3 regions of the Streptomyces sp. HUAS 31 genome follow, and region 3 is predicted to be linked to each of the others. Evidence: riboswitches for the same ligand, from Rfam matches in the RefSeq annotation. Region 3 holds a riboswitch; each other region holds the start of a gene.

What was found. A riboswitch is a leader RNA that binds a small molecule or an ion and turns the genes downstream of it on or off. The one in region 3 is predicted to bind S-adenosylmethionine.
Region 1: linked by a shared signal. The riboswitch ahead of thrC (threonine synthase) and the one ahead of PGH47_RS11715 (aminotransferase class V-fold PLP-dependent enzyme) in region 3 are both predicted to bind S-adenosylmethionine.
Region 2: linked by a shared signal. The riboswitch ahead of PGH47_RS37300 (amino acid ABC transporter permease) and the one ahead of PGH47_RS11715 (aminotransferase class V-fold PLP-dependent enzyme) in region 3 are both predicted to bind S-adenosylmethionine.

Annotation. Positions count from the first base shown of each region.
Region 1 is NZ_CP116353.1:4,428,729-4,438,826, reverse strand. Features, by position in the region: gene PGH47_RS19530 (alpha,alpha-trehalose-phosphate synthase (UDP-forming)) at 1-585, opposite strand, end outside; gene PGH47_RS19525 (glucosyl-3-phosphoglycerate synthase) at 681-1,625, opposite strand; SAM riboswitch class I at 1,773-1,942, shown strand; gene thrC (threonine synthase) at 1,961-3,247, shown strand; gene PGH47_RS19515 (MoaD/ThiS family protein) at 3,244-3,519, shown strand; gene PGH47_RS19510 (cold-shock protein) at 3,962-4,168, shown strand; gene groL (chaperonin GroEL) at 4,499-6,121, shown strand; gene PGH47_RS19500 (NADH:flavin oxidoreductase) at 6,468-7,595, shown strand; gene PGH47_RS19495 (metallophosphoesterase family protein) at 7,623-8,483, shown strand; gene PGH47_RS19490 (MFS transporter) at 8,620-10,098, shown strand.
Region 2 is NZ_CP116353.1:8,408,829-8,418,926, forward strand. Features, by position in the region: gene PGH47_RS37275 (APC family permease) at 1-1,076, shown strand, start outside; gene PGH47_RS37280 (aldehyde dehydrogenase) at 1,216-2,706, shown strand; gene PGH47_RS37285 (gamma-glutamyl-gamma-aminobutyrate hydrolase family protein) at 2,703-3,413, shown strand; gene PGH47_RS37290 (MarR family winged helix-turn-helix transcriptional regulator) at 3,426-4,004, opposite strand; gene PGH47_RS43140 (putative leader peptide) at 4,183-4,293, shown strand; gene PGH47_RS37295 (glutathione S-transferase C-terminal domain-containing protein) at 4,351-5,247, shown strand; SAM riboswitch class IV at 5,315-5,423, shown strand; gene PGH47_RS37300 (amino acid ABC transporter permease) at 5,778-6,761, shown strand; gene PGH47_RS37305 (amino acid ABC transporter ATP-binding protein) at 6,758-7,543, shown strand; gene PGH47_RS37310 (ABC transporter substrate-binding protein) at 7,612-8,634, shown strand; gene PGH47_RS37315 (LLM class flavin-dependent oxidoreductase) at 8,684-9,886, shown strand; gene PGH47_RS37320 (NtaA/DmoA family FMN-dependent monooxygenase) at 9,906-10,098, shown strand, end outside.
Region 3 is NZ_CP116353.1:2,642,894-2,652,991, forward strand. Features, by position in the region: gene PGH47_RS11670 (NYN domain-containing protein) at 1-283, opposite strand, end outside; gene PGH47_RS11675 (hypothetical protein) at 324-563, opposite strand; gene PGH47_RS11680 (rhomboid family intramembrane serine protease) at 728-1,489, shown strand; gene PGH47_RS11685 (Lrp/AsnC family transcriptional regulator) at 1,486-1,767, shown strand; gene PGH47_RS11690 (small secreted hydrophilic protein) at 1,866-2,135, shown strand; gene PGH47_RS11695 (sensor histidine kinase) at 2,315-3,679, shown strand; gene PGH47_RS11700 (response regulator transcription factor) at 3,676-4,338, shown strand; gene PGH47_RS11705 (SLC13 family permease) at 4,396-5,805, shown strand; gene PGH47_RS11710 (glycerate kinase) at 5,927-7,120, shown strand; gene PGH47_RS11715 (aminotransferase class V-fold PLP-dependent enzyme) at 7,075-8,457, opposite strand; SAM riboswitch class IV at 8,587-8,703, opposite strand; gene trpD (anthranilate phosphoribosyltransferase) at 8,779-9,843, opposite strand; gene qcrB (cytochrome bc1 complex cytochrome b subunit) at 9,984-10,098, opposite strand, start outside.

The sequences.
Region 1 (10,098 bases), 1.8 Mb from region 3:
GATGTCGTCGGGCAGCATCCGGAAGTACTCCGGGGGCGCCCACGGCGTGTGCGAGAAGTGGCCGATCCTGAGGTCGGGGCGCAGCTCACGCAGCATCCCGGGCACCAGCGTCAGGTGGTAGTCCTGCACCAGCACCGCCGCCCCCGGCGCCGCCTGCCCGGCCAGTGCCTCGGCGAAGGCGCGGTTGTACGCCTCGTAGGACGCCCACTGGCGGCGGAACTCCGCGTCGAAGACCGGCTCCAGCGGCGTCTGGTAGAGCATGTGGTGGACGAACCACAGCACCGAGTTGGCGATGCCGTTGTACGCGTCCGCGTGCACGTCCGCCGGGATGTCCAGCATCAGCACGCCGTCTTCACCGACCCCGCGCCGCACCGCCTCCCGGTCGCCGTCGGACAGCGCCGAGCACACCCACAGCGCGCCCGCGTCCGGCCCGATCGCCGACAGCCCGGAGACGACTCCGCCGCCTCCGCGCCTGGAGTGCAGCGAGCCGTCGTCCCGCACCTCGTACGAGACCGGGCCGCGGTTCGACGCGACGAGCACCTTGGCGGCACCGTGCGTACCCGGCGCATCCTGCGTGGAAGCCATAAGCCTCAACCTAGCCCTCCCCGGAAACGCTCAAACGTGCGGTTCCGCTCAGTGGGGGGCGCTCGTCAGCCCTGTATACGGCCGGTTTCCGGCGTTTACGCCACCTTCCGCGTCGCATACTCGGCGATCTCCACCATCGGCGGCCGTTCCTCGGTGTCCACGGAGTACGTCCGCGGCTCGAAACCGTCCTCGCCGCGCTCGAACTGGGTCAGCGAAGGCCGCACCAGATGCCCGCGGGCGAGCCGCAGCTGCGCCGTGCGGTAGATCGCGGCGGACATCCGGCCGAGCGCCTGCCCGTCCTGGTGCCGGTGCTTGCGCACCCCGACGTCCACCTGGGCCAGGGCGTCGAGCCCCACCAGGTGCAGCGCGTCGACCAGCATGCCCAGCTCGACGCCGTACCCGACGGGGAACGGGAGCTGTTCCAGCAGGCTGCGGCGGGCCGCGTACTCGCCGCCGAGCGGCTGCACGAAGCCGGCGAGCTGCGGCCAGTGCATGTTCAGCAGCGGGCGCGCCATCAGCTCGGTGACCCGGCCGCCCTGTCCGGCGGCACCGGCGAGCGGGCGGTCGTACATCGCCTTGACCAGGTCCACGCCGGGGTCGGTGAGCAGCGGGCCGACGATCCCGGAGACGAAGTCGGAGGAGAACTCCTTCAGGTCGGCGTCGATGAAGCAGACGATGTCGCCGCCGGTCACGAGCAGGGAGCGCCACAGGACCTCGCCCTTGCCGGGCACGGCCGGGACGCGCGGCAGGATCTCGTCGCGGTGCACCACCCGGGCGCCCGCCGCGGCGGCCACCTCGGAGGTGCGGTCGGTGGAGCCGGAGTCGACGACCACGATCTCGTCGACCAGCGGGACCTGCCGGACGAGGTCATGGGCGATGATCGCGACGATCTCGCCGACCGTCTCCTCCTCGTTGAGCGCGGGCAGCACGACGGACACCGACTGGCCCGAGCGCTGTTTGGCGGCCAGGATGTGATGCAGCGGGCGGTCGGCTACGGACCAGGAGCGGCTGCTCAGCCAGCGCTCTGCTTCTTCCAGCACGGTCGGCGGCTCCTCACTGTCGGGACGTCTGTGATCCATCTCGCGGTTCGGACGGCTAGCTCAACTGTCCTGGCGTTCGGTTACAGTCTTGAACAACGCGGATGACCATCGCATGTCCGAGGTCGGCCGTCGTCAACAACCGAATACCGCTCATCCAGAGGGGCAGAGGGATACGGCCCGATGAAGCCCCGGCAACCCTCCAGTCGGTTCTCGTAGATCAGCGTCGATCGTCACCGTTGATCGTCTCCGCGAGGCTCCCGGCTAGGGAAGGTGCCAAATCCGTCTCACGGCGAGATGCGTCGTGAGGAAGATGAGGAGAAAGGGCCTCGCCTCACATGGCTGCGCAGACTGTTGCAAGCACCACCGAATCCACCGTAGACCTCGGCCCCGCCGCGGCGCTCTCCTGCCGCGAGTGCGGTCACCGGGTACCGCTCGGCCCGGTCTTCGCGTGCGAGGAGTGTTTCGGCCCGCTGGAGATCGCCTACGACTTCTCGGCCTACGACGCCGAGGAGCTCCGCAAGCGGATCGAAGCGGGCCCCGCGAACATCTGGCGCTACGCGCCGCTCCTGCCCGTCCCGGCCGACGTCGCCGACAAGCCGAACCTCAACCCCGGCTGGACCAAGCTCGTCAAGGCCGACCACCTCGCGAACGAGCTCGGCGTCGACGCCGGCAAGCTGTTCGTCAAGGACGACTCCGGCAACCCGACGCACTCCTTCAAGGACCGTGTCGTCGCCCAGGCCCTGGAGGCCGCCCGCGCCTTCGGCTTCACCACGCTCTCCTGCTCCTCCACCGGCAACCTGGCCGGCGCGGTGGGTGCCGCGGCCGCCCGCGCCGGCTTCCGCTCGTGCGTGTTCATCCCGCACGACCTGGAGCAGGGCAAGGTCGTCATGGCCGCGATCTACGGCGGCGAGCTCGTCGGCATCGAGGGCAACTACGACGACGTGAACCGTTTCTGCTCCGAGCTGATCGGCGACCCGGCCGGCGAGGGCTGGGGCTTCGTCAACGTCAACCTGCGGCCCTACTACGCCGAGGGCTCCAAGACCCTGGCGTACGAGATCTGCGAGCAGCTCGGCTGGCAGCTCCCGGACCAGCTCGTCGTCCCGATCGCGTCCGGCTCGCAGCTCACGAAGATCGACAAGGGGCTCCAGGAGCTGATCAAGCTCGGGCTCGTCGAGGACAAGCCGTACAAGATCTTCGGTGCGCAGGCCGAGGGCTGCTCGCCGGTGTCGACCGCGTTCAAGGCCGGCCACGACGTGGTCCGTCCGCAGAAGCCGAACACCATCGCCAAGTCGCTGGCCATCGGCAACCCGGCCGACGGACCGTACGTCCTCGACATCGCGCGCCGCACCGGCGGGTTCGTGGAGGATGTGACGGACGAGCAGGTCGTCGACGCGATCAAGATCCTCGCCCGGACCGAGGGCATCTTCGCGGAGACCGCCGGTGGGGTGACCGTGGGTGTGACGAAGAAGCTGATCGAGAACGGCGTCCTCGATCCCACCAGGACCACCGTCGTGCTGAACACCGGCGACGGCCTCAAGACGCTGGACGCGGTGGCCGGCACCGGCCTCACCGCCACCATCCGCCCGAACCTGGACTCCTTCCGAGAGGCTGGCCTCGCATGAGCGTGACCGTTCGCATCCCGACCATCCTGCGCACCTACACCGGCGGGCAGGCCGAGGTCGCCGCCGAGGGCGGCACCCTCGCCGAGGTCATCACCGACCTGGAGAAGAACCACACCGGGATCGCCGCCCGGGTGCTCGACGACCAGGGCAAGCTGCGCCGGTTCGTCAATGTCTACGTCAACGACGACGACGTGCGTTTCGAGCAGGGCCTTGAGACGGCGACCCCGGACGGTGCGGGCGTTTCCATCATCCCGGCCGTCGCCGGCGGCTGACCGAATGACCGATCATTACCTTCGGTAACCCAGGTTACTGAGAGTTCATCGAATTGCCCCCTCCGTGAGAGAAGCGGAGGGGGCAATTCTGTGTGGTTGAGCGAGGTACAGTTGGGGAACGTGCCGCCGATCTCCGAGTCGGTTGCCTTGAATTTCTGCCGTAAGCCCGACAAGAAGTAGCCAAAGTGTGCGGGTTTTTTGCGGCTTTTGTTCCGTATGCCGGGTCCGACTTGACCTGAAGTCAGCGGAATTGTCCCCACATTCCCGACCGGTCGTGCCCGGATTTCTCGTCCGATTGACCTGTTGCAGACGGCAGTTGGGCAGATACATTCAGCCGCGGTCGACGCGTTCCGGCGCACGCCCCCGACCGATGGGGGGTGAGGTCTGACCCGGATCCGCGAAGTGTGGATCTGTGCAAGGGCCAGTAATAGGGGAGTTAGGCATGGCTCAGGGCACCGTCAAGTGGTTCAACGCGGAGAAGGGGTACGGCTTCATCGCGGTCGACGGTGGTGCGGATGTTTTCGTCCACTACAGCGCGATCCAGATGGACGGGTACCGCACCCTGGAAGAGGGCCAGCGGGTCGATTTCGAGATCTCGCAGGGTCAGAAGGGGCCGCAGGCGGACATGGTCCGACTGGCGACCGGCTGAAGCACGCGTCGACTAACAGCAGCGACGTACTTCTTCGAAGGGCCCGCACCTCCTGGGGGGTGCGGGCCCTTCGTCGTGTTCGCGACCCGTTCGCGCCCTGTTCGCCCCCGGCGGAGCGCCCCGCCCGATCCCCGAGAGCCGCTTGCACTCGCATGGGTCGAGTGCTAATCATTGCGTTAGCACTCTGAAGGTGAGAGTGACAAAGAAGGACCGGGTCGGTGAGGCCCGCAGGCCAGGTGGGGCAAGGAACCACGAGGCATGTGAGCCGTCCGTCGCGGGCGCGGGCGCGGTCCGAAGGAATCACCCCCAGTCCTGGAGGGACCACTTCACATGGCCAAGATCATCGCGTTCGACGAGGAGGCGCGGCGCGGCCTCGAGCGCGGCATGAACCAGCTCGCGGACGCCGTCAAGGTGACGCTCGGCCCCAAGGGTCGCAACGTCGTCCTCGAGAAGAAGTGGGGCGCCCCCACGATCACCAACGATGGTGTCTCCATCGCCAAGGAGATCGAGCTCGAGGACCCGTACGAGAAGATCGGCGCCGAGCTGGTCAAGGAAGTCGCCAAGAAGACGGACGACGTCGCCGGTGACGGTACGACCACCGCGACCGTTCTCGCCCAGGCCCTGGTCAAGGAGGGCCTGCGCAACGTAGCCGCCGGCGCCAACCCGATGGCCCTCAAGCGCGGTATCGAGCGTGCCGTCGAGGCCGTCTCCGCCGCCCTGCTCGAGCAGGCCAAGGATGTCGAGACCAAGGAGCAGATCGCTTCCACGGCCTCCATCTCCGCCGCCGACACCCAGATCGGCGAGCTCATCGCCGAGGCGATGGACAAGGTCGGCAAGGAAGGCGTCATCACCGTCGAGGAGTCCCAGACCTTCGGTCTGGAGCTGGAGCTCACCGAGGGTATGCGCTTCGACAAGGGCTACATCTCGGCGTACTTCGCCACCGACATGGAGCGGATGGAGGCGTCGCTCGACGACCCGTACATCCTGATCGCCAACTCCAAGATCGGCTCCGTCAAGGACCTGCTCCCGCTCCTGGAGAAGGTCATGCAGTCGGGCAAGCCGCTGCTGATCATCGCCGAGGACGTCGAGGGCGAGGCCCTGTCGACCCTGGTGGTCAACAAGATCCGCGGCACCTTCAAGTCCGTCGCCGTCAAGGCCCCGGGCTTCGGTGACCGTCGCAAGGCGATGCTGAACGACATCGCCATCCTCACCGGTGGCGAGGTCATCTCCGAGGAGGTCGGTCTCAAGCTCGAGAACACCTCCCTGGACCTCCTGGGCAAGGCCCGCAAGGTCGTCATCACCAAGGACGAGACCACCATCGTCGACGGTGCCGGCTCCTCCGAGCAGGTCGCGGGCCGCGTGAACCAGATCCGCGCCGAGATCGAGAACAGCGACTCGGACTACGACCGCGAGAAGCTCCAGGAGCGCCTGGCGAAGCTCGCGGGCGGCGTGGCCGTCATCAAGGCCGGTGCCGCGACCGAGGTGGAGCTCAAGGAGCGCAAGCACCGCATCGAGGACGCCGTGCGCAACGCCAAGGCGGCCGTCGAGGAGGGCATCGTCGCCGGTGGTGGCGTGGCTCTGCTCCAGGCTTCCGGTGTCTTCGAGAAGCTGGAGCTGGAGGGTGACGAGGCGACCGGCGCTGCCGCCGTCAAGCTCGCCCTTGAGGCCCCGCTGAAGCAGATCGCCGTCAACGCCGGCCTTGAGGGCGGCGTCGTGGTGGAGAAGGTCCGCAACCTCACCCCGGGTCACGGCCTGAACGCCGCGACCGGTGAGTACGTCGACCTGGTCGCCGAGGGCATCATCGACCCGGCGAAGGTGACGCGTTCCGCGCTGCAGAACGCCGCGTCGATCGCTGCGCTGTTCCTCACCACCGAGGCCGTCATCGCCGACAAGCCGGAGAAGGCCGCCGCGCCCGCCGGCGGCGGCATGCCGGGCGGTGACATGGACTTCTGATCGACCGCGGAGGCTCCGGCCTCCGGTTGATCAACGTCCTTCCCGAGGGCGGCACCCCCTGTTTTCGACAGGGGGTGCCGCCCTCGGTGCGTTTGGCGGGTGCGGGCCGGTGGGGGCTGTTCGCGCAGTTCCCCGCGCCCCTAAAAGAAGGGCGTCCGCCCGCCGCGCGCCCTCCAGGGGCGCGGGGAACTGCGCGACCAGCCCCCACGCACCCGCAGCCGCTCGCAAAACGATCGCGCTCCCCGGGAATGCGGAGTCTCACACTCACCGTTGCTTAATCAGGTGCAACAATGCGTGTGCACATACTGACCGGTATAAGTAGACCCCTTTCCCCAGGAGCCCCCACGTGACCGTCACTCAGCCCGCTGCCTCTCGTGCGGCGCAGATTCTGGCTCGGCCGACTGCGATCAACGGCCTCACTGTTCCCAATCGCATCGTGATGGCGCCGATGACGCGGATGTTCTCGCCGGGTGGTGTGCCGGGGGCGGACGTGGAGTCGTACTACTCGCGGCGGGCCGCCGCCGGTGTGGGGCTGATCGTGACCGAGGGGACGTACGTCGGGCACGAGTCCGCCGGGCAGAGCGACCGGGTGCCGCGGTTCCACGGCGAGGAGCAACTCGCCGGCTGGGCCAAGGTCGCCGACGCGGTGCACGCCGCGGGCGGCACCATCGTGCCGCAGCTGTGGCACATCGGCATGGTGCGCGAGCAGGGCCAGCCGCCGTACGCCGAGGCGCCCGCGGTGGGTCCGTCCGGGCTGCGGATCGGGGCCGAGGAGGCCACCGGCAAGGCGATGACCCGGCGCGACCTGGACGACGTGATCGGCGCCTTCGCCGAGGCCGCCGCGGACGCCGAGCGCATCGGCTTCGACGGCGTGGAGATCCACGGCGCCCACGGCTACCTCGTCGACCAGTTCCTGTGGGAGGGCACCAACCGCCGCACGGACGCCTACGGCGGTGACCCCGTCGCCCGTGCCGCCTTCGGCGCCGAGATCGTGGCCGCCGTACGCGAGCGCGTCTCCCCGGAATTCCCCGTCATCTTCCGCTACTCGCAGTGGAAGCAGGAGGCCTACGACGCCCGTCTCGCCGAGACCCCCGAGCAGCTGGAGGCCATCCTGGCCCCGCTCGCCGCAGCCGGCGTCGACGCCTTCCACGCCTCCACCCGCCGCTACTGGATCCCGGAGTTCGACGGCTCCGACCTCAACCTCGCGGGCTGGACCAAGAAGCTGACCGGCAAGCCCACCATCACCGTCGGCTCGGTCGGCCTGGACGGCGAGTTCCTGGGCGCCTTCGCCGGCCAGGGCTCCGGGCTCAAGGGCATCGACGACCTCCTGGACCGTCTGGAGTCCGAGGAGTTCGACTTCGTCGCCGTCGGCCGCGCGCTGCTCCAGGACCCCGAGTGGGCGGCCAAGGTGCTGGACGGCCGCTTCGGCGAGCTGGCGCCGTACGACGCGGCGTCGCTGAAGACCCTGAGCTGAGCCCGACTCGCGGCTACCGTCGGAGAGATGAGGATCCTTCATCTCTCCGACACTCATGTGGAGAAGACCGACGCCCCCAACAAGTACGGCGTCAACGCCACCGACTCGCTCCGGCTGATGCTCGCCGAGCTGAGGCACCTGCGGGCCGTCGACGCGATCGTCGTCACGGGGGACATCGCGGACGACGGCGCCGTGGAGGCGTACACGGCGGTACGCGAACTGGTGGGCGAGTTCGCGCGGCCGCTCGCCGCGCCGGTCTTCTACACGACCGGCAACCACGACGAACGCGTGGCCTTCGGCAAGGTGCTCGGCAGCGGCCATGCGGAGCCGGAGCTGGTGCTCGACTCCGAGGCCGGTGAGCGGGCGGCCGTATCCACGGTCGGGGGTGTGCGGTTCGTGACCCTCGACTCGCTGGTGCCGGGCAAGGTGCACGGCCACCTGGGCGCGGCCCAACTCGACTGGCTGAAGCGCGTGTTGAGCACCCCGGCCGAGCGGGGCACCGTGCTCGCCCTCCATCACCCGCCGATCGCCCTCGACATCTCGGCGACCCAGCCGGTCTTCGGCCTGCGCGACCCCGGCGACCTCGCGGAGGTGATCCGGGGCAGCGACGTACGCCTCGTCCTGGCCGGGCACTACCACCTCCAGCTCTTCGGCTTCCTGGCCGCCGTGCCGGTCTGGGTCACCCCCGGCGTCGTCAGCCGCGTCGACCTGACGGCGGCACCCGGCACGGAACGCGTGGTGCGCGGCGCGTCGGCGTCCCTGTTGGAACTGGACGGCCCGGACGGCCCCCTCTTCCACACCTTCCACGCCCGCGACCCCCGGGCGCACGAGACGGTGTACGAGCTGAACGAGGGGCAGGTGCGGGCGATGGTCGAGCGGGAGGGCTGAACCGGGTGCGCCCTTGGCCTCAGGGGCGTGACCTGCGTCGCTTGAGTAAGTCAATCAACTGACTTAAGGTTGCCCAGGTCAATCAGTCAGGTCGATCAGGCACCCTTCCTGCTCGTACGCCCACGGAGGCCCCGCCATGTCCCACGCCCCTGCTCCTCCCGCCGAGGCGGGGGCCGGCGCTCCGCCTCGGTCGAACGCCGTGGTGGCGGTGCTGGCCTTCGCCGGAATCGTCGTCTCGCTGATGCAGACGCTGGTCATCCCGATCGTCCCGGAGCTGCCGAAGCTGCTGGACGCCCCGGCCTCGGACACCGCCTGGGCGGTCACGGCGACGCTGCTCGCCGCCGCCGTCGCGACACCCGTGATGGGCCGGCTCGGCGACATGTACGGCAAGCGGCGGATGCTGCTGGTCAGCGTCGTCATGCTGATCGGCGGCTCGGTCGTCTGCGGCCTGAGCGACGCCCTGGTCCCGATGATCGTCGGACGGGTGCTCCAGGGGCTGGCCTCCGGTGTGATCCCGCTCGGCATCAGCATCATGCGCGACGAGCTCCCCGCCGAGCGCCTCGGCTCCGCCACCGCCCTGATGAGCGCCTCCCTCGGCATCGGCGGCGCCCTCGGCCTCCCCGCCGCCGCTCTCATCGCGGACAACTTCGACTGGCACGTCCTGTTCTGGACGTCGGCGGGCCTGGGTGTCGTGGCCCTCGGGTGCGTTCTGCTGTTCGTGCCCGAGTCGAAGGTGCGCACCGGCGGGCGCTTCGACCTGGTCGGCGGCATAGGCATGGCCGCCGGGCTCGTGTGTCTGCTGCTCGGCATCTCCAAGGGTGCCGACTGGGGCTGGACCGGCGGCACGACGCTCGGTCTGTTCGTGGCGGCCGTGCTGATCCTGCTCGCCTGGGGCTGGTGGGAGCTGCGTATCGAGCAGCCGCTGGTCGACCTCCGTACGACCGCCCGCCGGCAGGTGCTGGTCACCAACCTGGCCTCGATCGCGGTGGGCTTCGCGATGTTCGCGATGAGCCTCGTCCTGCCGCAGCTCCTCCAGCTCCCCGCCCAGACCGGCTACGGCCTCGGCAAGTCGATGCTGGTCGCGGGCCTGTGCCTGGCACCGTCCGGCCTGGTCATGATGGCCACGGCCCCGGTGTCGGCGGCCATCTCCCGGGCCAAGGGCCCCAAGGTCACGCTGATGATCGGTGTCCTGATCGTGGCCGCGGGCTACAGCCTCAACATCGTCCTGATGTCCCAGGTCTGGCACTTCATCCTCGTCGCCTGCGTCATCGGCGCGGGCATCGGCTTCGCCTACGGCTCCATGCCCGCCCTGATCATGGGCGCGGTGCCCGCGTCGGAGACGGCCGCCGCGAACAGCCTCAACACGCTGATGCGCTCCCTCGGCACGTCCACCGCGAGCGCCGTCGCGGGTGTGATCCTCGCCCAGATGACGACGGACTTCGGCGGCTACGCCCTCCCGTCCGAGAACGCCTTCAAGGTGGTCCTCGCGGTGGGCGCCGGTGCGGCACTGCTGGCCTTCGTCGTGGCGTCCTTCATCCCGCGGCAGGGGTCGGCAGCCGCCGGGGTGCCCGTGGCGCAGCCGGCGTCGGAGCCGGCGCGAGCGACGGCGAAGTAG
Region 2 (10,098 bases), 5.8 Mb from region 3:
GCCTGTACGGCGCCACCGTGAACGGGCTGCTGGCGCACTACGCCGGCATCGACGTGCCCTGGTGGGTGTGTGCCCTGGTCACGATGGCGATCGTGCAAGTCCTCGGTGCCCTGGGCATCGAGATGGGCGCGAAGGTGCTGGCCGTGTTCGTACTGGCCGAGTTCAGCATCCTCAGCGCCTTCGCCGTCGTCACCTTCGCCAAGGGCGGCGGCCCCGAGGGCCTCGGTTTCGCGGACACCTTCTCGCCGGGCGCGGCCCTGGAGGGGGCGCCGGGCGTGGCCCTGATGTTCGCCGTCGCGTCCATGATCGGCTTCGAGGCTACCGCGATCTACGGCGAGGAGGCCCGCGAGCCCCGCAGAACGGTGCCCCGTGCGACGTACGCGGCCGTCGCCCTCGTCACCGGCTTCTTCGCCTTCGCCTCCTGGATGCTGATCTCCTCCTACGGCGCCTCGAAGGCGGCCGGCGCGGCGGGCAAGGCGCTTCAGGGCGGTGACTCGACGGCGTTCGTCTTCGCGCCGATCGCCGCCCAGTTCGGCACCTGGGTCAACGACGTGCTGCCGATCCTGCTGGCCACCTCGCTCTTCGCCGGCATCCTGGCCTTCCACAACTCGGCCAACCGCTATCTGTTCTCGCTCAGCCGTGAGGGGCTCCTGCCGCGGAGGGTGTCGGCGGTCAACAACCGGCACTCGCCCGGTGTCGCCGGCTTCGTGCAGACGTCGATCGCCGTCCTGCTGGTGATCCCGTTCGCCCTGGCCGGCAAGGACCCGGTGCTCACCCTGTTCTCGTGGGGCAGCGGGATCGCCGTACTGGCGATCATGCTCCTGTACTTCCTGACCTCGGTCTCGGTCGTCGCCTTCTTCCGGCGCGAGCGCCTCGACACACGGCCGTGGAACACGCTGGTCGCCCCGCTGCTGGGTGCCGTGGGGATCGCCGGGGCGATCTGGCTGATCGTCGAGAACTTCACGACGCTCATCGGCGGCGACCGGGCCACCGCCCTGTGGCTCCAGGCGGCGGTCCCGGCCGTCCTGGTGCTCGGCGTCGTCACCGGCCGCCTGACGCGCCCGGCGCGCGCATAGGCCCGTGGGCCACGCCTGTCGTCCGGCCGGGGCCGAGGAGCCGCCGGCCGGACGGCGGTGAGCGCCCGGCCGATACCCGGCGTCGCCCGGCCCCGACCGTCTTCTTCTTCGAGATCGCACGTCATCTGGAGGTCCTCGCATGCCGGCCGTCACCCACGAAGAGTGGCTGCGTCGCGCCAAGTCCCTGCATCTGTCCGGCGCCCATCACATCGACGGCGCCGCCGAGCCGGGCGGGGGAGCGGCCTTCGCGGCCGTCTCGCCCCGGGACGGGCAGGTCCTCGCACAGGTCGCCGACGGGGGCGCCGCCGAGGTGGACGCGGCCGTCGCCGCCGCCCGGCGCGCCTTCGACACCGGGCCCTGGCCCCGCCTCGCACCCGCCGAGCGCGGCCGTGTGCTGCTGCGGATCGCCGACCTGCTTCAGGAGCGGCGCGCCGAACTGGCCCTGACCGTCAGCCTGGAGATGGGCAAACCCATCACGGACGCCCACGACATCGAGCTGCGCGCCGCCGTCAACACCTTCCGCTGGTACGGCCAGCTCGCCGACAAGCTCACCGACGAGTCCCCGCACACCGCCCCTGACGCCCTCGCCCTGGTCACCCGGGAACCGGCCGGGGTCGTCGGCGCGGTCGTGCCCTGGAACTTCCCCCTGACGCTCGCCGGCTGGAAGGTCGCCCCGGCGCTCGCCGCCGGCTGCACGGTCGTACTGAAGCCGTCGGAGAACTCCCCGCTGTCCGCCCTCCTGCTCGGCCGGCTGGCCACCGAGGCGGGACTGCCGCCGGGTGTGCTCAACGTGGTGAACGGCGAGGGCCCCGTCGCCGGACGTGCCCTGGGGCTCCACCCCGACGTCGACGTGCTGGCCTTCACCGGCTCCACCGCCGTCGGCCGGCACTTCCTGCACTACGCGGCCGACTCCAACCTCAAGCGGGTCTGGCTCGAACTCGGCGGCAAGTCACCGAACATCGTCCTGCCCGACGCCCCCGACCTGGACCGGGCCGCCGCCACCGCGGCCTGGGGCATCTTCTTCAACCAGGGCGAGATGTGCACGGCACCCTCCAGGCTCCTCGTGCACTCCTCCGTCGCCGAACGCGTCACCGAGGCCGTCGTACGCCGGGCCCGCGAGCTGCGGATCGGCGACCCCCTGGACCCGGGCACCGAGATGGGCGCCCTGGTCGGTGAGGCCCACCTCGGTCGCGTCCTCGGCCATATCGGGACCGGCCGTGAGCAGGGCGCACGGCTGCGGACCGGTGGTGAGCGGATCCTCGCCGAGACCGGCGGCACCTACCTGGAGCCGACCGTCTTCGACGAGGTCGCGCCGACCATGCGACTGGCCCGCGAGGAGATCTTCGGCCCCGTCCTGTCCGTCCTCGCCTTCGACGACCTGGACGAGGCGGTACGGCTGGCCAACGCCACCGAGTACGGCCTCGCCGCCGGCCTGTGGACCTCGGACCTGTCCACCGCCCACCGTGTCTCGCGCGCGCTGAAGGCCGGCACGGTCTGGGTCAACTGCTACGAGGAGGGCGACCTGACCGTCCCCTTCGGCGGGATGAAGCAGTCCGGGAACGGCCGCGACAAGTCCGCGCACGCCCTGGAGAAGTACACCGAGCTCAAGACGACCTGGATCCAGCTGTGACCCGTCCCCTGATCGCCGTCCCCGCCCGCTTCTCCGCCACCACCTCGGCCCTGCGGTACGCCGCCGAGGTCAACGCCCGCGCCCTGATCGAGGCGGTGTGGCGAGCGGGCGGCGAACCGGCGGGCATCCACCCGGCCGACCCCGCGGAAGCCGATGCGGCGGAGCGCCTCGCCCGCTTCGACGGGGTCCTGCTCCCCGGCGGCGGCGACCTCGCCCCGCACCGCTACGGCGCCGCCGACACCCACGCGGCCGTCTACGACGTCGACGACCTCCAGGACACCTTCGACCTCGAAGTCGCCCGGCGCGCACTGGACCTGGGCATCCCCCTGCTGGCGATCTGCCGCGGCCTGCAGACCGTGAACGTCGCCCTCGGCGGCACGCTGGAGCAGGACATGGGCGGTCCCGAACGCGAACACCGGCACCTCGTGCACCCGGTGGCCGTCGAGCGCGGCACCCTGCTGGAACGTGCCCTCGGCGCGGAGAAGGCGGAGGCCTCCTGCTACCACCACCAGCGCGTGGACCGCCTCGGCAGCGGCCTCACCGTCACCGCCCGAGCCGCCGACGGAACGGTGGAGGGGCTCGAACTCCCCGGCGCGCAGGGGTGGTTCGCGGCGGTGCAGTGGCACCCCGAGGACACGGCCGACCGCGACCCGGCACAGCAGGCGCTCTTCGACGCCCTGGTGGGGGCGGCACGCGAGCGGCGCTGAGCGAGGAGGCCCTCAGCCGTCGGTCCTGGCCCGCCGTCCGCTGCGGCGAGGTGCCGGCTCGGCTCCGTCGAGCAGGGCGAGGCGGCGTTCCTCGCCCTGCTCCTCGACCTGGATCACCACCCGCCGCAGCCCCTCCGCGACGCTGCGGCACTCCTCCTCGCTGAGCTGCCCCGCGACGAACGCCTCCTCCTCGTTGAACGCCGGGAACAGCCGGCGCATCAGCTCCTCGCCCTCCTCGGTGAGGCTGAGCAGCACGAGCCTGCCGTCACTCGGATGCCCGGCCCGCTTCACCAGCCCGCGCCCCTCCAGCGTCCGCGCCACGCCCGTGAGCGTGCCCTTGGAGATCCCGGCCTCCTCCGCGACATGCCGGGTCTCCGACTCGCCCCACACCCAGACCACCCAGAGCACCACGAACGCCGTCCAGGTCAGATCGGCGCCGCGCAGCACGGAGTTCTCCAGGTGCTGCCGGACCGTCGAGGCCGCGCGATAGATGTTGGCGACCACGGCCATCTGCTCCCGGTGCAGCGGGATACCGCCGAGCTTGGCCTCGGCCAGCTTCTCGGCGGCGGTGATCGATCGTTGGCCGGGCATGGAACTCTCCTTTGGCCGCGACGTCGGACAGGCGGTGTCGGACGGGGAACAGGCGATTTTCGTTCGGGTTCAAATTGTACGGAAGGGGCCGCCGCTTCCCGGACCCTGGACGCCCTCTTGACGTGGGCCGCGGGTGGACCGACACTCGAGCATATTCCTAGTGAATTGGTAGGGAAGCATGGGGCGCCTTGAGTCGATCACCGGTCGAGTGATCCGTACGCCCCTTCTCACGTCCCGCCGTCACATCGACCTGCTCCGCGTATGCAGCGCGATCAGCCCCCTGGGCTGAACCCCCACGTCGCCTTTGCCGACCGCGCACGTCCACACGCCTGCCCCGGGGAGAGTCATGTCCGTCACACCGTTGGCCGCCCACACGTCCACCCGGCCCGCCCCCGCCTTCAGGGGCCGTATCGGAAGGGACGCGCGCAGCGGCCACTACGCCGTGCCGCGCCGCTACCGCCTCCATCTGTCGACCGCCTGCCCGGACGGCCTGCGCATCGCCGTCGCCCACGCCCTGCTGGGCCTCGACGACATCTGTCCCGCGACCTTCCTGGCCCCGATCCCCGACTCCGCCGACGACGGACACTCCGTGCTGCGTCCGCTGTACGACGCCAGCGCCCACCGCTACTCGGGACCGGCCCTCGCGCCGGTCCTCAGCGACGACTGGTCCGGGCGCATCGTGAGCAACCACGCCCCCGACATCACCCGTGACCTCGCCCGGCGCTTCGGCCACGGGCGCCTGGAGCTCTACCCGTGCGGCGCGGAGTCGGAGATCGAGGCCGTCGAGGACATGTGCGCCGAGGGCATCGAGGAGGCCGCGCAGCGAGCGGGCGCGGCCGGCGCCGGGCCCGCGGAGCGCGACGAGGCGCTCGGAACCCTGCTGCGTTCCCTCGGCGCGCTGGACCGGTGGCTCGACGGGCGCACCTACATGATCCGCAATCAGATCACCGCCGCGGACGTCGAGTTGTGGGTCACCCTGGTCCAGCTCGACACCGTCCACCGGCACCACCTGGACGCGACGGCGGTGCAGCGCATCGCCGCCCACCCCGCCCTGTGGGACTACGCCCGCAGGGTCGCCGCCCACCCGGCGTTCGGCGCGCACCTCGACCTCGACGCCATCGCCCGTCGCCATCACGCCCGTTGCCAGGGACTGGAAGCCGCCGGTGCCGCCGTCCAGATCCTGGACTGGGCCACCCACGCGGCGGCCGGGACCGGCGCCCGACCGCAGGTCGAGGGGCCCTGAGCCGTTCCGCACCGTGGACCGGCGTTGACATTCGTTCGGGCAACTGTCTTAACTTACGGCCCAGAACGGTCATGAGCGTCAGCGACAAGCCCTGGCTCGCTGACCGGCAACCCTCGCGTCGCGGTGGGGTGCCCCAGGTGACGACCGGACCGGATGACATTCGGTAAGCGCGAGGCCCACAAGGGCCGGAAAAGCGAGTGACGACATGGACGCAGCTCCCAGGACGGCCGAACGCCGCTCCCAGAGCCGCGTCCTGTCGTTCACGAACCTGCTCGTCGCCGACCGCACCGTCGATCTGCTCCGAGTCAACAGCGCACTGTGTACCGCACCGGGCTGCGCCCGCTGTCGTGGCTGACGCCTTCTCCTTCTCTCTGCCACGCACTCCCTGACGACCACCGCCGGAGCGGTGTGCCGTCGCCCGCCCAGCCCCAGGTACCCGCGCCTCCCGTGAGACGTCACGCCGCCCCGCGGCCGTCGTCGCCGCACCCTGCGCCGGGTCCGGGGAATTCCGACTCCTGCCGGAGCCCTCCATGAGTGAACCCCCAGGCGCCGCCGTGTCCCTCGCCGAGGCACCGCCGCCCACCGACACCCCGTCAAGACCCCTCGCGGCACAACGAGTTCTGCCGCTGCGACGACCCGGTCGCTGGATCGCCACCGCCGTGGTCCTGGTCCTCGCCGCCCAGTTCGTCCACGGCCTGGTGACCAACCCCTTCTACCAGTGGGACCGCTTCGGCTACTGGTTCCTGCGGCCGACCATCCTCGACGGACTGCTCGTCACCCTCGAAGTCACCGCCTACAGCGCGGTATTGGGGCTCCTCGGCGGCATCCTGCTGGCGCTGGCCCGGCTCTCGCGGAGCCCGGTGCTGCGGGCGGTCAGCTGGATCTACGTCTGGGCGTTCCGCTCCATCCCGCTCATCGTGGTGCTGCTGTTCCTCTACAACTTCAGCGCCCTGTACAGAACGCTGAGCGTGGGCGTGCCCTTCGGCCCCGCCTTCTTCTCCTTCGACGAGTCGAAGCTCGCCACCGACATCGTCATCGCGGTCGTCGGCATCAGCCTCCACGAGTCCGCGTACGCCGCCGAGGTCGTCCGCGGCGGCATCCTCTCCGTCGACCAGGGCCAGCACGAGGCGGCCGCGGCCCTCGGCCTGCCGAAGGGCTACCAGTTCAAGCGGATCGTGTTCCCGCAGGCACTGCGCTCCATCATCCCGAACTACGTCAACCAGCTCATCGGCCTGATCAAGGGCACCTCGCTGGTCTTCTACGTGTCCCTGCTCGACCTGTTCGGCGCCGCGCAGTCCATGGGCTCCACCTACCCCGGCGACATCGTGCCGCTGCTGATGGTCGCCACCGTCTGGTACCTGATCCTCACCAGCGTCGTCTCCGTCGTCCAGTTCTACGTCGAGCGCTACTACGCCCGCGGCGCCACGCGTTCCCTGCCGCCGACCCCGCTGCAGAAGCTGCGCATCGCCATCACCGACCTCAGGGCCCGCGTCCGCAGGGAGGCCGCCGTATGACCGCCGAGACCCTCCTGAGCGCGGGCGCCACCGTGGAGGTGCACGACGTGCACAAGTGGTACGGCGCCCACCGGGTGCTCAACGGCGTCGACCTGACCGTACGGCCCGGCGAGGTCACCGTGATCCTCGGCCCGTCCGGCTCCGGCAAGTCCACCCTGCTCAGGGTCGTCAACCACCTGGAGAAGCCCGAGATCGGCCACGTCAGCCTCGACGGCGAGCTCATCGGCGTGCGCCGGCAGGGCGACCGGCTCAAGGAGCTGAGCGAGCGGGCCATCCTCGCCCAGCGCGGCAGGATCGGCTTCGTCTTCCAGAACTTCAACCTCTTCCCGCATCTGACGGTCCTCGACAACGTGGCCGCCGCCCCGGTGGCGACCGGCAGACTCGGCAAGCCCGCCGCCCTGGAACTCGCCCGCGACCTCCTCGACCGGGTCGGCCTCGCCGACAAGGCCGGCGCCTACCCACGGCAGCTGTCGGGCGGCCAGCAGCAACGCGTGGCCATCGCCCGCGCCCTCGCGCTGCGCCCCGGCGTCATCCTCTTCGACGAGCCGACCTCCGCTCTCGACCCGGAACTCGTCGGTGAGGTCCTCTCCGTCATCAAGGACCTGGCGACCAGCGGCACCACCCTCGTCATCGTCACGCACGAGATCGGCTTCGCCCGCGAGATCGCCGACCGGGTCGTGTTCATCGACGGCGGCCGGATCGTCGAGCAGGGCCCGCCCTCCGAAGTCCTCGACAAGCCACGGCACGAGCGGACCAGGGACTTCCTGAGCAAGGTCCTCTGAGCCCACCGCTCCCCACGAACTCCCCCCACGCCTCCACCTCACCACCCTCTCGAACACCAAGGACAGCCATGCCCACGCACCTCACCCGACGCAGCCTGATACGCGGCATCACCGCGGCGACCGCCGTCGCCACCCTCGCCACCGGGCTCGCCGCCTGCGGTGGTGACAGCGACGCAGCCACCCGGACGAACGACAGTGCCGGCACGGTCACCGTCGGCACCCTGTCCAACGGCGCCGCCAAGGAGGCCACCCTCAAGGTCTCCGAGGTGAAGTCCATCAGCGCCCAGCTGCCCGACGACGTCAGGAAGAGCGGCAAGCTGGTGATCGGCTCCGGCACCCTGCCCTCCGGCGCCCCGCCGCTGGGCTTCGTGGGCAGCGACCAGAAGACCCTCACCGGCTCCGAGGTCGACCTGGCCCGGCTGGTCGCGGCCGTCCTCGGCCTGGAACCCGAGGTCAAGCGGTTCACCTGGGAGAACCTCTTCGTCGGCATCGACAGCGGCAAGGTGAACGTCGGCTTCTCGAACATCACCGACACCGAGGAGCGCAAGCAGAAGTACGAGTTCGCCTCCTACCGCAAGGACGACCTCGCCTTCGAGGCGCTCAAGGACTCCGAGTTCGCCTTCGACGGCGACTACGAGGTGCTCGCGGGCAAGACCGTTTCCGTCGGCGCCGGCACCAACCAGGAACGCATTCTGCTGGAGTGGAAGAGCAGGCTGGAGAAGGAGGGCAAGAAGCTGACCGTCAAGTACTTCCAGGACAACAACAGCACCTACCTGGCCCTCAACAGCGGCAAGATCGACGCCTACTTCGGCCCGAGCCCCAACCTCTCGTACCACGTCACGCAGACCGCGAGCACGCCCACCCCGACCAAGGTCGCCGGCCAGTTCTCCGGCGCCGGGGCGAGTCTGCAAGGCCTGATCGCCGCGACCGCCAAGAAGGACAGCGGCCTCGCCGAACCCCTCGCCGCCGCGATCAACCACCTGATCGAGAACGGCCAGTACGCGAAGTGGCTCGCCGCCTGGAACCTCTCCAACGAGGCCGTCTCCAAGTCGGAGGTCAACCCGCCCGGACTGCCGCTCGACAACTCCTGACCGACCGTCGTCCGCTGCTCGTCACGGACCTCCAGGAAGGCACCGACCCGTGTCCCCGACCCCTTCTTCCGCCCTGCATCTCGCCGTCGCCCTGGACGGCACCGGCTGGCACCCCGCCTCCTGGCGGGAGCCGGTGGCCCGGCCACGCGACCTGTTCACCGCCGCCTACTGGGCCGACCTGGTCACCGAGGCCGAGCGAGGACTCCTCGACTTCGTGACCATCGAGGACGGCCTCGGCCTCCAGTCCTCCCACTTCCTGGACCCGGACGAGCGCACCGACCAGGTACGCGGCCGCCTCGACGCCGTCCTCGTCGCCTCCCGAGTGGCCCCACTGACCCGGCACATAGGTCTGGTGCCGACAGTGGTCTCCACGCACACGGAGCCGTTCCACATATCCAAGGCCATCGCCACCCTCGACTACGTCAGCACCGGCCGCGCCGGCCTGCGGGTGCAGCTGACCGCCCGCCCCAACGAGGCCGCGCACTTCGGCCGCCGCACCATCGCCCGCATCGAGGCCTACGACAGCCCCGCCACGCAGGACGTGGTGACCGACCTGTTCGACGAGACCGCCGACCATGTGGAAGCGGTCCGCCGGCTCTGGGACAGCTGGGAGGACGACGCCGAGATCCGGGACACCGCCACCGGCCGCTTCATCGACCGCGACAAGCTGCACCACATCGACTTCGAGGGCAGGCACTTCAGCGTCAAGGGCCCGTCCATCACGCCCCGCCCGCCGCAGGGCCAGCCGATCGTCAGCGCCCTCGCCCACGACACCGTCCCCTACCGGCTCGTAGCCCGCGCCGCCGACATCGGCTACGTCACCCCGTACGACGCCGACGAGGCGCGCGCGATCGTCGCACAGATCCGGGCCGAGCAGAACGCGGCCGGGCGGGCCGCCGAACCCCTCCACGTCTTCGGTGACCTGCTCGTCCTCCTCGACGACGACCCGGGTGCCGCGACCGCACGCCGGGAGCGGCTCGACGAGCTCGCGGGACAGCCGTACACGAGTGATGCCCTGACCTTCGCCGGTACGCCCGCCCAACTCGCAGACCTGCTCCAGGAGTTGCAGGGCGCGGGGCTCTCCGGGTTCCGGCTCCGGCCCGCCGTCGCGGGACATGACCTGCCGGCGATCACCAGGGGACTCGTACCCGAACTCCAGCGCCGGGGCGCCTTCCGCCGCGCCTACGAGGCCGACACCCTGCGCGGTCTGCTGGGCCTGGCCCGCCCCGCCAACCGATACACCGCAGCCTGAGCCGGAAAGGACCGCAGCCATGACAAAACCGCTGAAGCAGATCCACCTGGCCGCCCACTTCCCCGGCGTCAACAACACCACCGTGTGGAGCGACCCGCGGGCCGGAAGCCATATCGAGTTCAGCTCGTTCGCCCACTTCGCGCGGACCGCCGAACGCGCCAAGTTCGACTTCCTGTTCCTCGCCGAAGGACTCAGACTCCGTGAACAGGGCG
Region 3 (10,098 bases):
CGGTGAGTTCCGGCTGGGCCTCTCTGAGCTTCTCGCCGATGCGCTGGCGGAACAGCGGATCCGTCTCCAGCGCGGCGGCCATCGCGTTGCCGGCGAACTTGGCCCGCCGGTTCGGCGCGAATCTGGCGTACTGGCGGAGCTGCGCGGGCAGTTCGCCCACGGTCAGCCCGCCGAAGCCGTCGGACACGATCTGGACGACCTTGCGCCGCACGGCGTCGGGCAGCGGACGGTCGAGCACCTCGGCGGCGCCGTCGCCCGGCCCCCCGCCTTGTGTCTCCACCATCCGTCACACCTCGATATCCGTGCGGGGCCGTCCCCGATCGTCAGGAACCGGCGCCCGGCCTGTCCACGAGTTCCACCTTGTCCACCGCGTTGCACCAGCGGCAGCGCACCGACTCGATCGTCTCACTGAGCACCTCGCGCTCCTCGACCTTCGGCTCGCCGGCCAGATCGAGGTGCAGGTACTCCACGACCTTGGACGAACGTGTCACGTCGAAGCGGGTGAGGTTGCCACAGAGGGTGCAACGCCACCGCGTCGTGTCGGTCGGCAGGGGAACCGTCATCGTGACTGCGCTCTTTTCCTCTAGGCCTTCTATTGTCGGCCACGCGCCGGGCTGCGGTGCGTGTGGCTCGTAACCCTACGGCCTGGCGGGTACTCGTCGCCCGTCCGTCCACGGCGGCGAGGCGGTCTGTGCGACTGCGTCCGGTTACGTCATGCTCTGTATCCATGATCGGCAACTGGAGCGTGGCGCATTTCCGGGCTCGGTTCGGCAGAGCCGGGGGACGACCTGCCCTCGCGTCGCCGTCGCCGGTGACGTACGGGCTGATCACCCTGTGCTGCCTGCTCTTCCTGCTGAGCCCGGCTGCGGGGCTCAATCCGGCGTACGGCTCCGGCGAGGAGCTGATCGCCGCGCAGCGGGCCTATTTCCATCGCTGGGGCGTGGTGCCGGCGGAGCTGTTCGAGGGGGCGCCCCGGGCCGTCCTCACTCCCGCGACGGCCCTGTTCGTGCACGGCAGCTGGGTGCACCTGCTCGGCAACATGCTCTTCCTCTACGTCTTCGGCGCGATGACCGAGGAGCGGATGGGCCGCGTCCAGTTCACGCTCTTCTACCTCGGCTGCGGCTATCTGGCCCTGCTGGGCTACGCCGCCGCCAACGACGACTCCACCCAGTCCCTGGTCGGCGCGTCCGGGGCGATCTCGGCCGTCCTGGGCGCGTTCCTTTTCCTCTTCCCCGGAGCGCGGGTGACAAGCCTGCTGCCGTTCCTGCTCTTCCTGCCGCTGCGCTTCCCGGCCTGGGTCGTGCTGCCCTTCTGGGCGGCCCTGCAGTGGGTGGCGGCCGGGCGGGCGACGCAGGGGCCCGGGGTGGCGTATCTGGCGCACCTGGTGGGGTTCGGCCTTGGCTTCGGCTACGCGTGGGCCCGGTTCGGGCGGCCTACTAGAGTGAAAGCCGCCCCAGCTCCGGCCCCCGAGGGAGAGAACCAGCCGTGATCACCGCGATCGTCCTGATCAAGACCAGCGTGGACCGGATCCCCGAGATCGCGGAGCGGATCGCTTCGCTGGAGAACGTGACCGAGGTCTTCTCCGTCACCGGCACCTACGACCTGATCGCCATGGTCCGGGTGACGGAGCACGAGGAGCTCGCCGAGGTCATCCCGGGCCGGATCAGCAAGATCCCCGGCGTCGAGGGCACGGACACGCACGTGGCGTTCCGCACCTACTCCCAGCACGACATCGAGGCCGCGTTCGCCATCGGCCTGGACAGCTGAGGCCCGGGGCCGCCGCTCAGGATGCCGCCGCTCAGGATGAGGAGTTCTTCATCCTGGGCTCATCCTGAACGCCGTCCGGCGTGGGCAGGATCGCCCGTATGGCCTTCTCGCACCGGATCGCGGCCCTCGCCGCCGTCGTGGCGATCCCGCTCGGCATCGCCGCGACCAGCTTCGCCCTCACCGACCAGCCGAAGTCGCCGGAGGTGCCGTCCAGGGTGGAGCTGGACAGCGGCTCCCCCACGCCGACGCCCACCCGGCCCGCACCGACGCCGACGCCCAGCGACGAGGTCGTCTCCCGCCCGCCGGTGACCGACAGCCCCGCGAGTGACGACGATGACGATGAATCTGACCGGGACGAGGACGGCTGAGCGCCTTGCCGGAAGAGTCGTGATCATCCGTCTGCGGGTTCGTCGTGGCTGGTCGCGCAGTTCCCCGCGCCCCTTCGGGGCGCGGCTGCACGGAACGGTGTTCTGTGGTGACACCCCCTAGCCCCGTCTCCCGGCGGGTCTCCGCGCGGGTTCGGATTCTGTTGTGGCTGTTGCTCGTGATGGCCGTGGGGCTGGTGTCCGTGGCCACGACGACGCGGTCGATCCTGCTGCGGGACGTCGATCACCGGGCGAACGGGCTGCTGGCGCAGGAGGCCGGGGAGTTCGCCAACTTCGAGGAGCGGGGCGTCGACCCCGAGACGGGCCGGCCGTTCACCGACCCGTCGCGGCTGCTGCGGGAGTTCCTGGTGCGGCAGTACGCCGACCCCGACGAGGAGCTGATCGGCCTGGTGGGCCGGGCGGGCGACACCCCGGCCCAGATCATCCAGCCGCGCGAGATCCCGGTGGCCGTACCGCTGCACGAGGACGCCGCCGCCCGCCGCCGTATCTTCGACTCCCCCGGCTCCACGGGCACGGTCGACCGGTCCTCCGGCGAGATCCGCTGGGCGAAGGTCGCCGTCGCACGGGCGGGCGGCGAGACGGAGGCCGCGTTCGTCGTGGCGTTCCACCCGGGGCGCCAACAGGCCGCGGTGAACGAGGAGTTCCGTATCCTGCTCGCCATCTCCGGCGTCGCCCTGCTGCTGACGACCGGCATCGGCTGGGCGGTGGCGGGACGCATCCTCAAACCCGTACGGCTGGTGCGCACCGCGGCCGCGCAGCTCACCGAGCAGGACCTCACCCGCCGTATCCCGGTACACGGGCACGACGACATCGCCGCGCTCGCGGAGACCTTCAACGCGATGCTCGACCGGCTGGAGCGCGCCTTCGCCGCCCAGCGCGAGTTCGTCGACGACGCGGGCCACGAACTGCGCACACCGATCACCATCGTGCGCGGCCACCTGGAGCTGATGGGCGACGACCCGGCCGAGCGCGAGGAGACGATACGGCTGGTCACCGACGAGCTGGACCGGATGAGCCGCATCGTGGAGGACCTGCTGCTGCTCGCCAAGGCCGAGCGCCCCGACTTCGTCGCCCCGGAGCCGGTGCAGCTCGCCGAGCTCACCGCCGACGTCTACGTCAAGGCCCGCACCCTCGGCGAGCGGGACTGGCAGCTCGCCGAGGTGGCCGACGTCGAGGCCGAGCTGGACGCCCAGCGGATCACCCAGGCGATGGTCCAGCTCGCCCAGAACGCCGTGCAGCACACCGCACCCGGACAGTCCGTGCTGATCGGCTCCCGCGCCGACGGGCACGGCGTCGAGTTGTACGTCGCCGACTCCGGCTGCGGTGTGCAGCCGCAGGACGCCGACGTGATCTTCGAGCGGTTCCGGCGCGGCACGTCCCGGCGCGGCGCCCGGGGCTCCGGGGCCGGGCTCGGCCTGTCGATCGTCCGGGCCATCGCCGAGGCGCACGGCGGCCGGGTGCGGCTGCGCGCCACCGAGGGCGGCGGCGCCACCTTCGTACTGGCACTGGGAGAGGGACACACGTGAACCGGATCCTCATCGTCGAGGACGAGGAGCGCATCGCCTCCTTCGTCGAGAAGGGCCTGCGCTCGAACGGCTTCACCACGACCGTCGTCGGCGACGGCGAGGCGGCGTACGAGTACGCCGTCACGGGCGCCTTCGACCTGGTGGTCCTCGACATCGGCCTGCCCGGCCGGGACGGCTTCACGGTGCTGCGCGAGATGCGCGAGGCCCGGGTGACGGTCCCGGTGATCGTGCTGACCGCGCGGGACTCCGTACGGGACACGGTGGCCGGTCTGGAGGGCGGCGCCGACGACTGGATGACCAAGCCGTTCCGCTTCGAGGAACTCCTCGCCCGGGTGCGGCTGCGACTGCGTACGGCGGCCAGGGCGCCCGAGGTGACGGTGCTGCGGTCCGGCCCGCTCACCCTGGACCTGCGCACCCGGCGGGCCCGGTCCGGGGACCGGACGGTCGATCTGACGGCCCGTGAGTTCGTGCTCCTGGAACTGTTCCTGAGGCACCCGGGGCAGGTACTGTCCCGCGAGCAGATCCTGTCGCACGTGTGGGGCTACGACTTCGACCCCGGCTCCAACATCGTGGATGTGTACGTGCGGTCGCTGCGCAAGAAACTCGGCGCCGAACGGGTCGAGACGGTCCGCGGCGTGGGGTACCGGCTGCCCGCGTGAAGTCCCCTTCATGTACCGCTCATCGAGAGCTCACGGCTCAGGTGAACCCTCGATGACGTGACCCTGAACCTCCGTCCGCTCGCGGCCCTGTGTGTGGCGCTCTCGCTGTGCGCGCTGCTCGCGGTGCCCGGCAACTTCGCGGGACTCGGCGCCGACGCCCGCCTCACCCTCGCCGTGTTCGCGCTGGCGACCTGCGCCTGGATCGCGACGCCGGTCGACGACACGTACATCGCGCTGGGCGCCGGGCTGGCGCTCACGGTGACCGGCGTGATCAGCAGCGACACGCTCTTCGGCACCCTCGGCGACTCCACGGTGTGGCTGCTGATCTGCGCCTTCGTGCTGGCGGCCGCGGTGACCCGGACGGGGCTCGCGGGCCGGGCGGCGGCGTTCCTGGTCGGCGGGGCGCGCACGGTGCGGCAGCTGGTGCATCTGACCACGGCCGCGCTGGTCGTCACGGCGTTCGCGGTGCCGGCCACCTCGGGACGGGCGGCGCTCGCGCTGCCGGTGTTCCTGGCGCTGGCCAAGGCTCTGGCCGACCGGCGGCGACTGGTCGTGATGCTGGCGCTGCTGTTCCCGACCGTGATCCTGCTGTCGGCGGTGGCGACCCTGATCGGGGCCGGCGCGCATCTGATCACCGTGTCGGTGCTGTGGCAGGCCACGGGTGACCGGATCGGCTTCACCGAGTGGCTGCTGCTGGGGCTGCCGCTCGCCGTGGTCTCCTCCCACCTGGCCGCCGAGACCGTCCTCCTGACGACCACCCGTCGCGCGGACCGCGAGGGCGCCGTGCGCATCACGCCCGAGCAGATCCAGGAACAGAGCGACGACCCGGTCACCGGGCCCTGGTCGCAGGCCGAGAAGCGGTGTGCGCTGCTGCTCGGCACGGTCGTGGTGCTGTGGTGCAGCGAGCCGTTGCACCGGGTACCGCCCGCGGTCGTGGCGCTGATCGGCGCGGTGGTGGCGGCCTCGCCCGCCCTGGGGACGGTGCATCTCAAGGACGCGCTGAAGACGGTTCCGTGGGCGCTGCTGCTGTTCATGGCGGCGACGATGGCGATGGGTGTGGCGCTCGCCGACTCCGGGGCGGCTGGGTGGCTGGTCGGCGGGCTTCCGTCGGGCGTCAGCCCGCTGTTGTTCCTGGTCGTCGTGGTGGTGATCAGTACGGCCGCCCATCTGGTCCTGCAGTCCCGGTCGGCCCGGTCCTCGGTGCTGGTGCCGTTGGTGGTCGCGGCGGCGGTGGGGGCCGGGGTGAATCCGGTCGCGGCGGCGCTCGCGTCCACCGCGGCGGCGGGGTTCTGCCATACGCTGCCGGCTTCGGCCAAGCCGGTGGCTCTCTTCTCCGACCTTACCGGGACTCCGACGTACACCCCGCGTGACCTGCTGCGCCTGTCCGCAGTCCTGGCACCGCTGACCGCCGCGCTCGTCCTGCTCTTCGCCGTGGCGGTGTGGCCGCTGTTGGGAGTTCCACTGTGAGTGCCCCCGACATGTCTACGGGTGGCTGCCGCGCCGTCTTGGCTGGTCGCCCAGTTCCCCGCGCCCCTTGGGGGCGTTGCCCCTCAGGCGTTGTCCTGTCCCGACCTGCTGAGGAGATCCGATGCTGACCCGAGTAGTGGTGGCCCCCAGCGGGTTCAAGGAGTCGTTGTCCGCGCAGGCCGCCGCCGATGCCATCGCGGGCGGGGTGCGGCGGGTGTTGCCGGAGGCCGTGCTCGATCTGATTCCGCTGGTGGACGGGGGTGAGGGGACCGCCACCGCGCTGGCCGCCGCGACCGGCGGGCGGCTCGTCGCCCTGCCTGCCACGGGGCCGGTGGGCGAACGCGTCGGCACGCACTTCGCGCTGCTCGGCTCCCGGGACACGGCGGTCGTGGAGATGGCCGCGGTGGCCGGGCTGTCCCTCGTCCCCCGGACCCGGCGCGACCCGGGCACTACGACGACGTACGGCGTCGGCGAGCTGATCCGCGCCGCGCTCGACACCGGCGTACGACGGATCCTGGTCGGCTGCGGGGACTCCGGTACGTCCGACGGGGGCGCCGGCGCGCTCCAGGCACTCGGCGCCCGGCTGCTGGACGCCGACGGCTTCGAACTCCCGCACGGCGGAGGCGAGTTGGCCCGGCTCGCGCGGATCGACCCGGCCGGCCTCGACCCGCGTCTGCGGGACGTGGAGCTGCTCGTGGCGTGCAATCCGTACAACGTCCTGTGCGGCGAGCGCGGCGTGGCCCGTGTCTTCGGACCGCAGAAGGGCGCGACGCCCGCGCAGGTGGAGCACCTGTCGACGGGGCTGGAGAACTGGGCAAGCGTCCTCACCCGTGACCTGGGTGTCGCGGGGACGGACCTCTACGGCGGCCCCGGCACCGGAGCCTCCGGCGGTCTGGGCGCCGGCCTCGCCGCGCTCGGCGCCCGCCTGCTCCCCCGCTTCGACGTGCTCCTCGACCACCTCGACCTCGATGCCCGCCTGGCCCGCGCCGACCTGGTCGTCACCGCCGAGGGCGCCCTGGACCACCAGACGTCCCGCGGAAAGGTCCCGGCCGAGGTGGCCCGCCGGGCCAAGCTGTACGGCCGCCCGGTGCTCGCGCTGGCGGGCACGCTGGGCGAGGGCGCCCACGACGTACCCGGCGTCGACGCGTTCAGCGGCATCCTGCCCGCGCCGATGGCCCTGGCGGAGGCCCTGGTGCGGGCCTCCGAACTGCTCACGGACGCGACCGAACGCGCCCTGCGCATGATCCTGCTGGGCGCCCGGCTACCCGCTCACGCGGAGGTGTCCGGCACGCAACGACCGTCCTCGGTGCGGTAGTTCCACTTCGCGCCGTCCGTCACGAGTTCCTTCACGGCGTTCACGAACCGCTCGACGTGCTCGTCCGGCGTACCGGCACCGAAGCTTACGCGGATGGCGTTGAGGGACTTCTCGCCGGGCGCCGCCTCCGGGGCACCGCACTCGCCCTGGGCCTGCGGGTCGCTGCCGAGCAGGGTGCGGACCAGCGGGTGGGCGCAGAACAGGCCGTCCCGGACCCCGATGCCGTACTCGGCGGACAGGGCGGCGGCGAAGTGGGAGCTGTTCCAGCCCGCGACGACGAAGGAGAGCACGCCGACCCGCGGGGCGTCGTCGCCGAAGAGGGAGAGGATCCGGACCTCGGGCACCTCGGCGAGACCGGCCCGCACCTTCTCGATCAGGTACTGCTCACGGGCGACGAGGTCGTCGAAACCGGCCTCGGTGAGTGCCTTGCAGGCGGAGGCGATGGAGTACGCGCCGATGACGTTCGGGGAGCCCGCTTCGTGCCGGGCGGCGCTGTCGTGCCACTCGACGTCGACGCCGCCGTCCTCGCGCCGGGACACCTTGCGGCTGGCGCCGCCGCCCGCGAGGTACGGCTCCGCCGCGCGCAGCCAGTCGGAGCGGCCGGCCAGCACGCCGGAGCCGAACGGGGCGTACAGCTTGTGTCCGGAGAAGGCGATCCAGTCGACGTCCAGGTCACGGACGCTGACCGCGTGGTGCGGGGCCAGCTGGGCGGCGTCCAGGACGATCCGGGCGCCGTGGGCGTGCGCGGCGGCGGCGAGTTCGCGCACCGGCCACAGCTCGCCGGTGACGTTCGAGGCGCCGGTGACACAGACCAGGGCCGGGCCGTAGCCCCCATCAATCGACACAGTGCGGTCCGCGAGGGCGCGCTCCAGCGTCTCGACGGCCTGGCGGGGGGTGCGGGGCGCGTTGAGGTAGGTGACGCGGGCGTCGCGCCACGGCAGCAGCGAGGCGTGGTGCTCGGTCTCGAACACGAAGACCTGGCAGTCGGCCGGGAGGGCGGCGGCGAGGAGGTTCAGCGAGTCGGTGGTGGACCGGGTGAAGACGACCTGGTCGTCGTCCCGGCAGTCGAGGAACTCGGCGACCGTCCGGCGGGCGTTCTCGAACAGGTCGGTGGAGAGCTGCGAGAGGTATCCGGCACCGCGGTGGACGCTGCCGTAGTACGGCGCGTAGGCGGCCACGTCGTCCCAGACGCGCTGGAGGGCGGGGGCGCTGGCGGCGTAGTCCAGCGCGGCGTAGGTGACTTCGCCGCCAGTGACGAGGGGGACGGTGACATCCCGGCCCAGAACGGGCAGCGGGGCACAAATGGTCTGAACGGAGGCAGCGGTGGAGACAGACATGACGGAACTCCCGTGAGAGGAAAGAAGAAAGTGAAAGTGGGTGCGCGGAGGCGGGGCTCGGCGGCCCTATCGCATTCGCTTGCTCACGGAAGACTCCCTCGAACGACCAGGACCCTTGGTTTCGAGAGGGGCCCGCGCTTGCCGTAGACCTCGCTGCCTACGGCCTGGTCTTCACCCGGGGCACCCCGCCACGGACGGAGGGTTGCCGGACAGTCGGCCGGGGCCTCATGACTGTCACTCATGACCTGGTACAGGAACGTACGCGAAATGATCGTCGTCCCGCAACCCGTGTCCGGATCGCGGGACGACGTCAGGTGCCGATCAGGCGTTGCTCGCGGCGACCCACCGCTCCAGCGTCCGCTTCGCGGACCCCGAGTCGATGGACTCCGCCGCCTTGGCCATACCGGCCCTGATCTGCTCAGTCAGCGGCCCGTCGCCGGGCGCCAGCGCCACCAGCGCCGCCGCCGAGTTCAGCAGTACGGCGTCGCGCACCGGCCCTGTCTCGCCGTCCAGGAGGCGTCGGGCGACCTCGGCGTTGTAGGAGGCGTCGGCGCCGCGCAGCGCCTCCACGGGGACCAGCTCGATGCCGACGTCGCGCGGGTCGAAGGCCTCCTCGGTCACCTTGCCGTCGCGCACGACCCACACCCGTGAGGTCGCGGTGGTCGTCAGCTCGTCGAGGCCGTCGTCGCCGCGGAACACCAGCGAGGAGTTGCCGCGCTCGGCGAAGACGCCCGCGACGATCGGCGCCATACGTGGGTCGGCCACGCCGACCGCCTGGGCCCGCACCTTGGCGGGGTTGGTCAGCGGACCGAGCACGTTGAACGTCGTCCGGATGCCCAACTGTCCGCGCGCCGCGGCCACATGGCGCAGCGACGGGTGGAACTTCACCGCGAAGCAGAAGGTGATCCCGGCCTGCTCGGCGACCTGCGCCACCCGCCCGACCGGCAGTTCCAGGTTGACGCCGAGCTTCTCCAGCACGTCCGAGGCGCCCGACGCCGACGACGCGGCCCGGTTGCCGTGCTTGACGACCTTCGCGCCGGTGCCGGCGATGACGATCGCCGACATCGTGGAGATGTTGACCGTCTTCGCGCCGTCGCCGCCCGTGCCGACGATGTCGACGGTCGGCCCCGGCACCTCGATCACATTCGCGTGCGCGTACATCGTCCGGACCAGTCCGGTGATCTCCTGCACCGTCTCGCCCTTGGCCCGCAGCGCCACCACGAACCCGGCGATCTGCGCGTCCGTCGCCTCGCCGCGCATGATCAGGTCCATCGCCCACGCGGTGTCGTCGGCGGACAGGTCCCGGCCGTCCAGCAGGCCGTTCAGCAGCAGGGGCCAGGAGCGGCCCGCCGCGGTGTCGCCTCCAGCGGGGGTCACAGCGCTCATAAGCCGCTCCAGGTTCGGGCGTCCCGCACTACGGGACGCGAGTCTCAACGAGTCCACCCTATCCAGCCCCGGGACACGGAGAAGGGCCCCGTCCGAAGATCGGACGGGGCCCTTCTGCCGTGGCGTGGCGTGCGCAGCGATCAGTGGTGGCCGTGGCCGCTCGTGATCTCCTTGTACTCCTCGACGGTCGGCTTCGGGATCTGGCCGTCCTCGCCGTAGTAGGACTTGCTGAGCTTGGCGCGCAGCTTCTCGGAG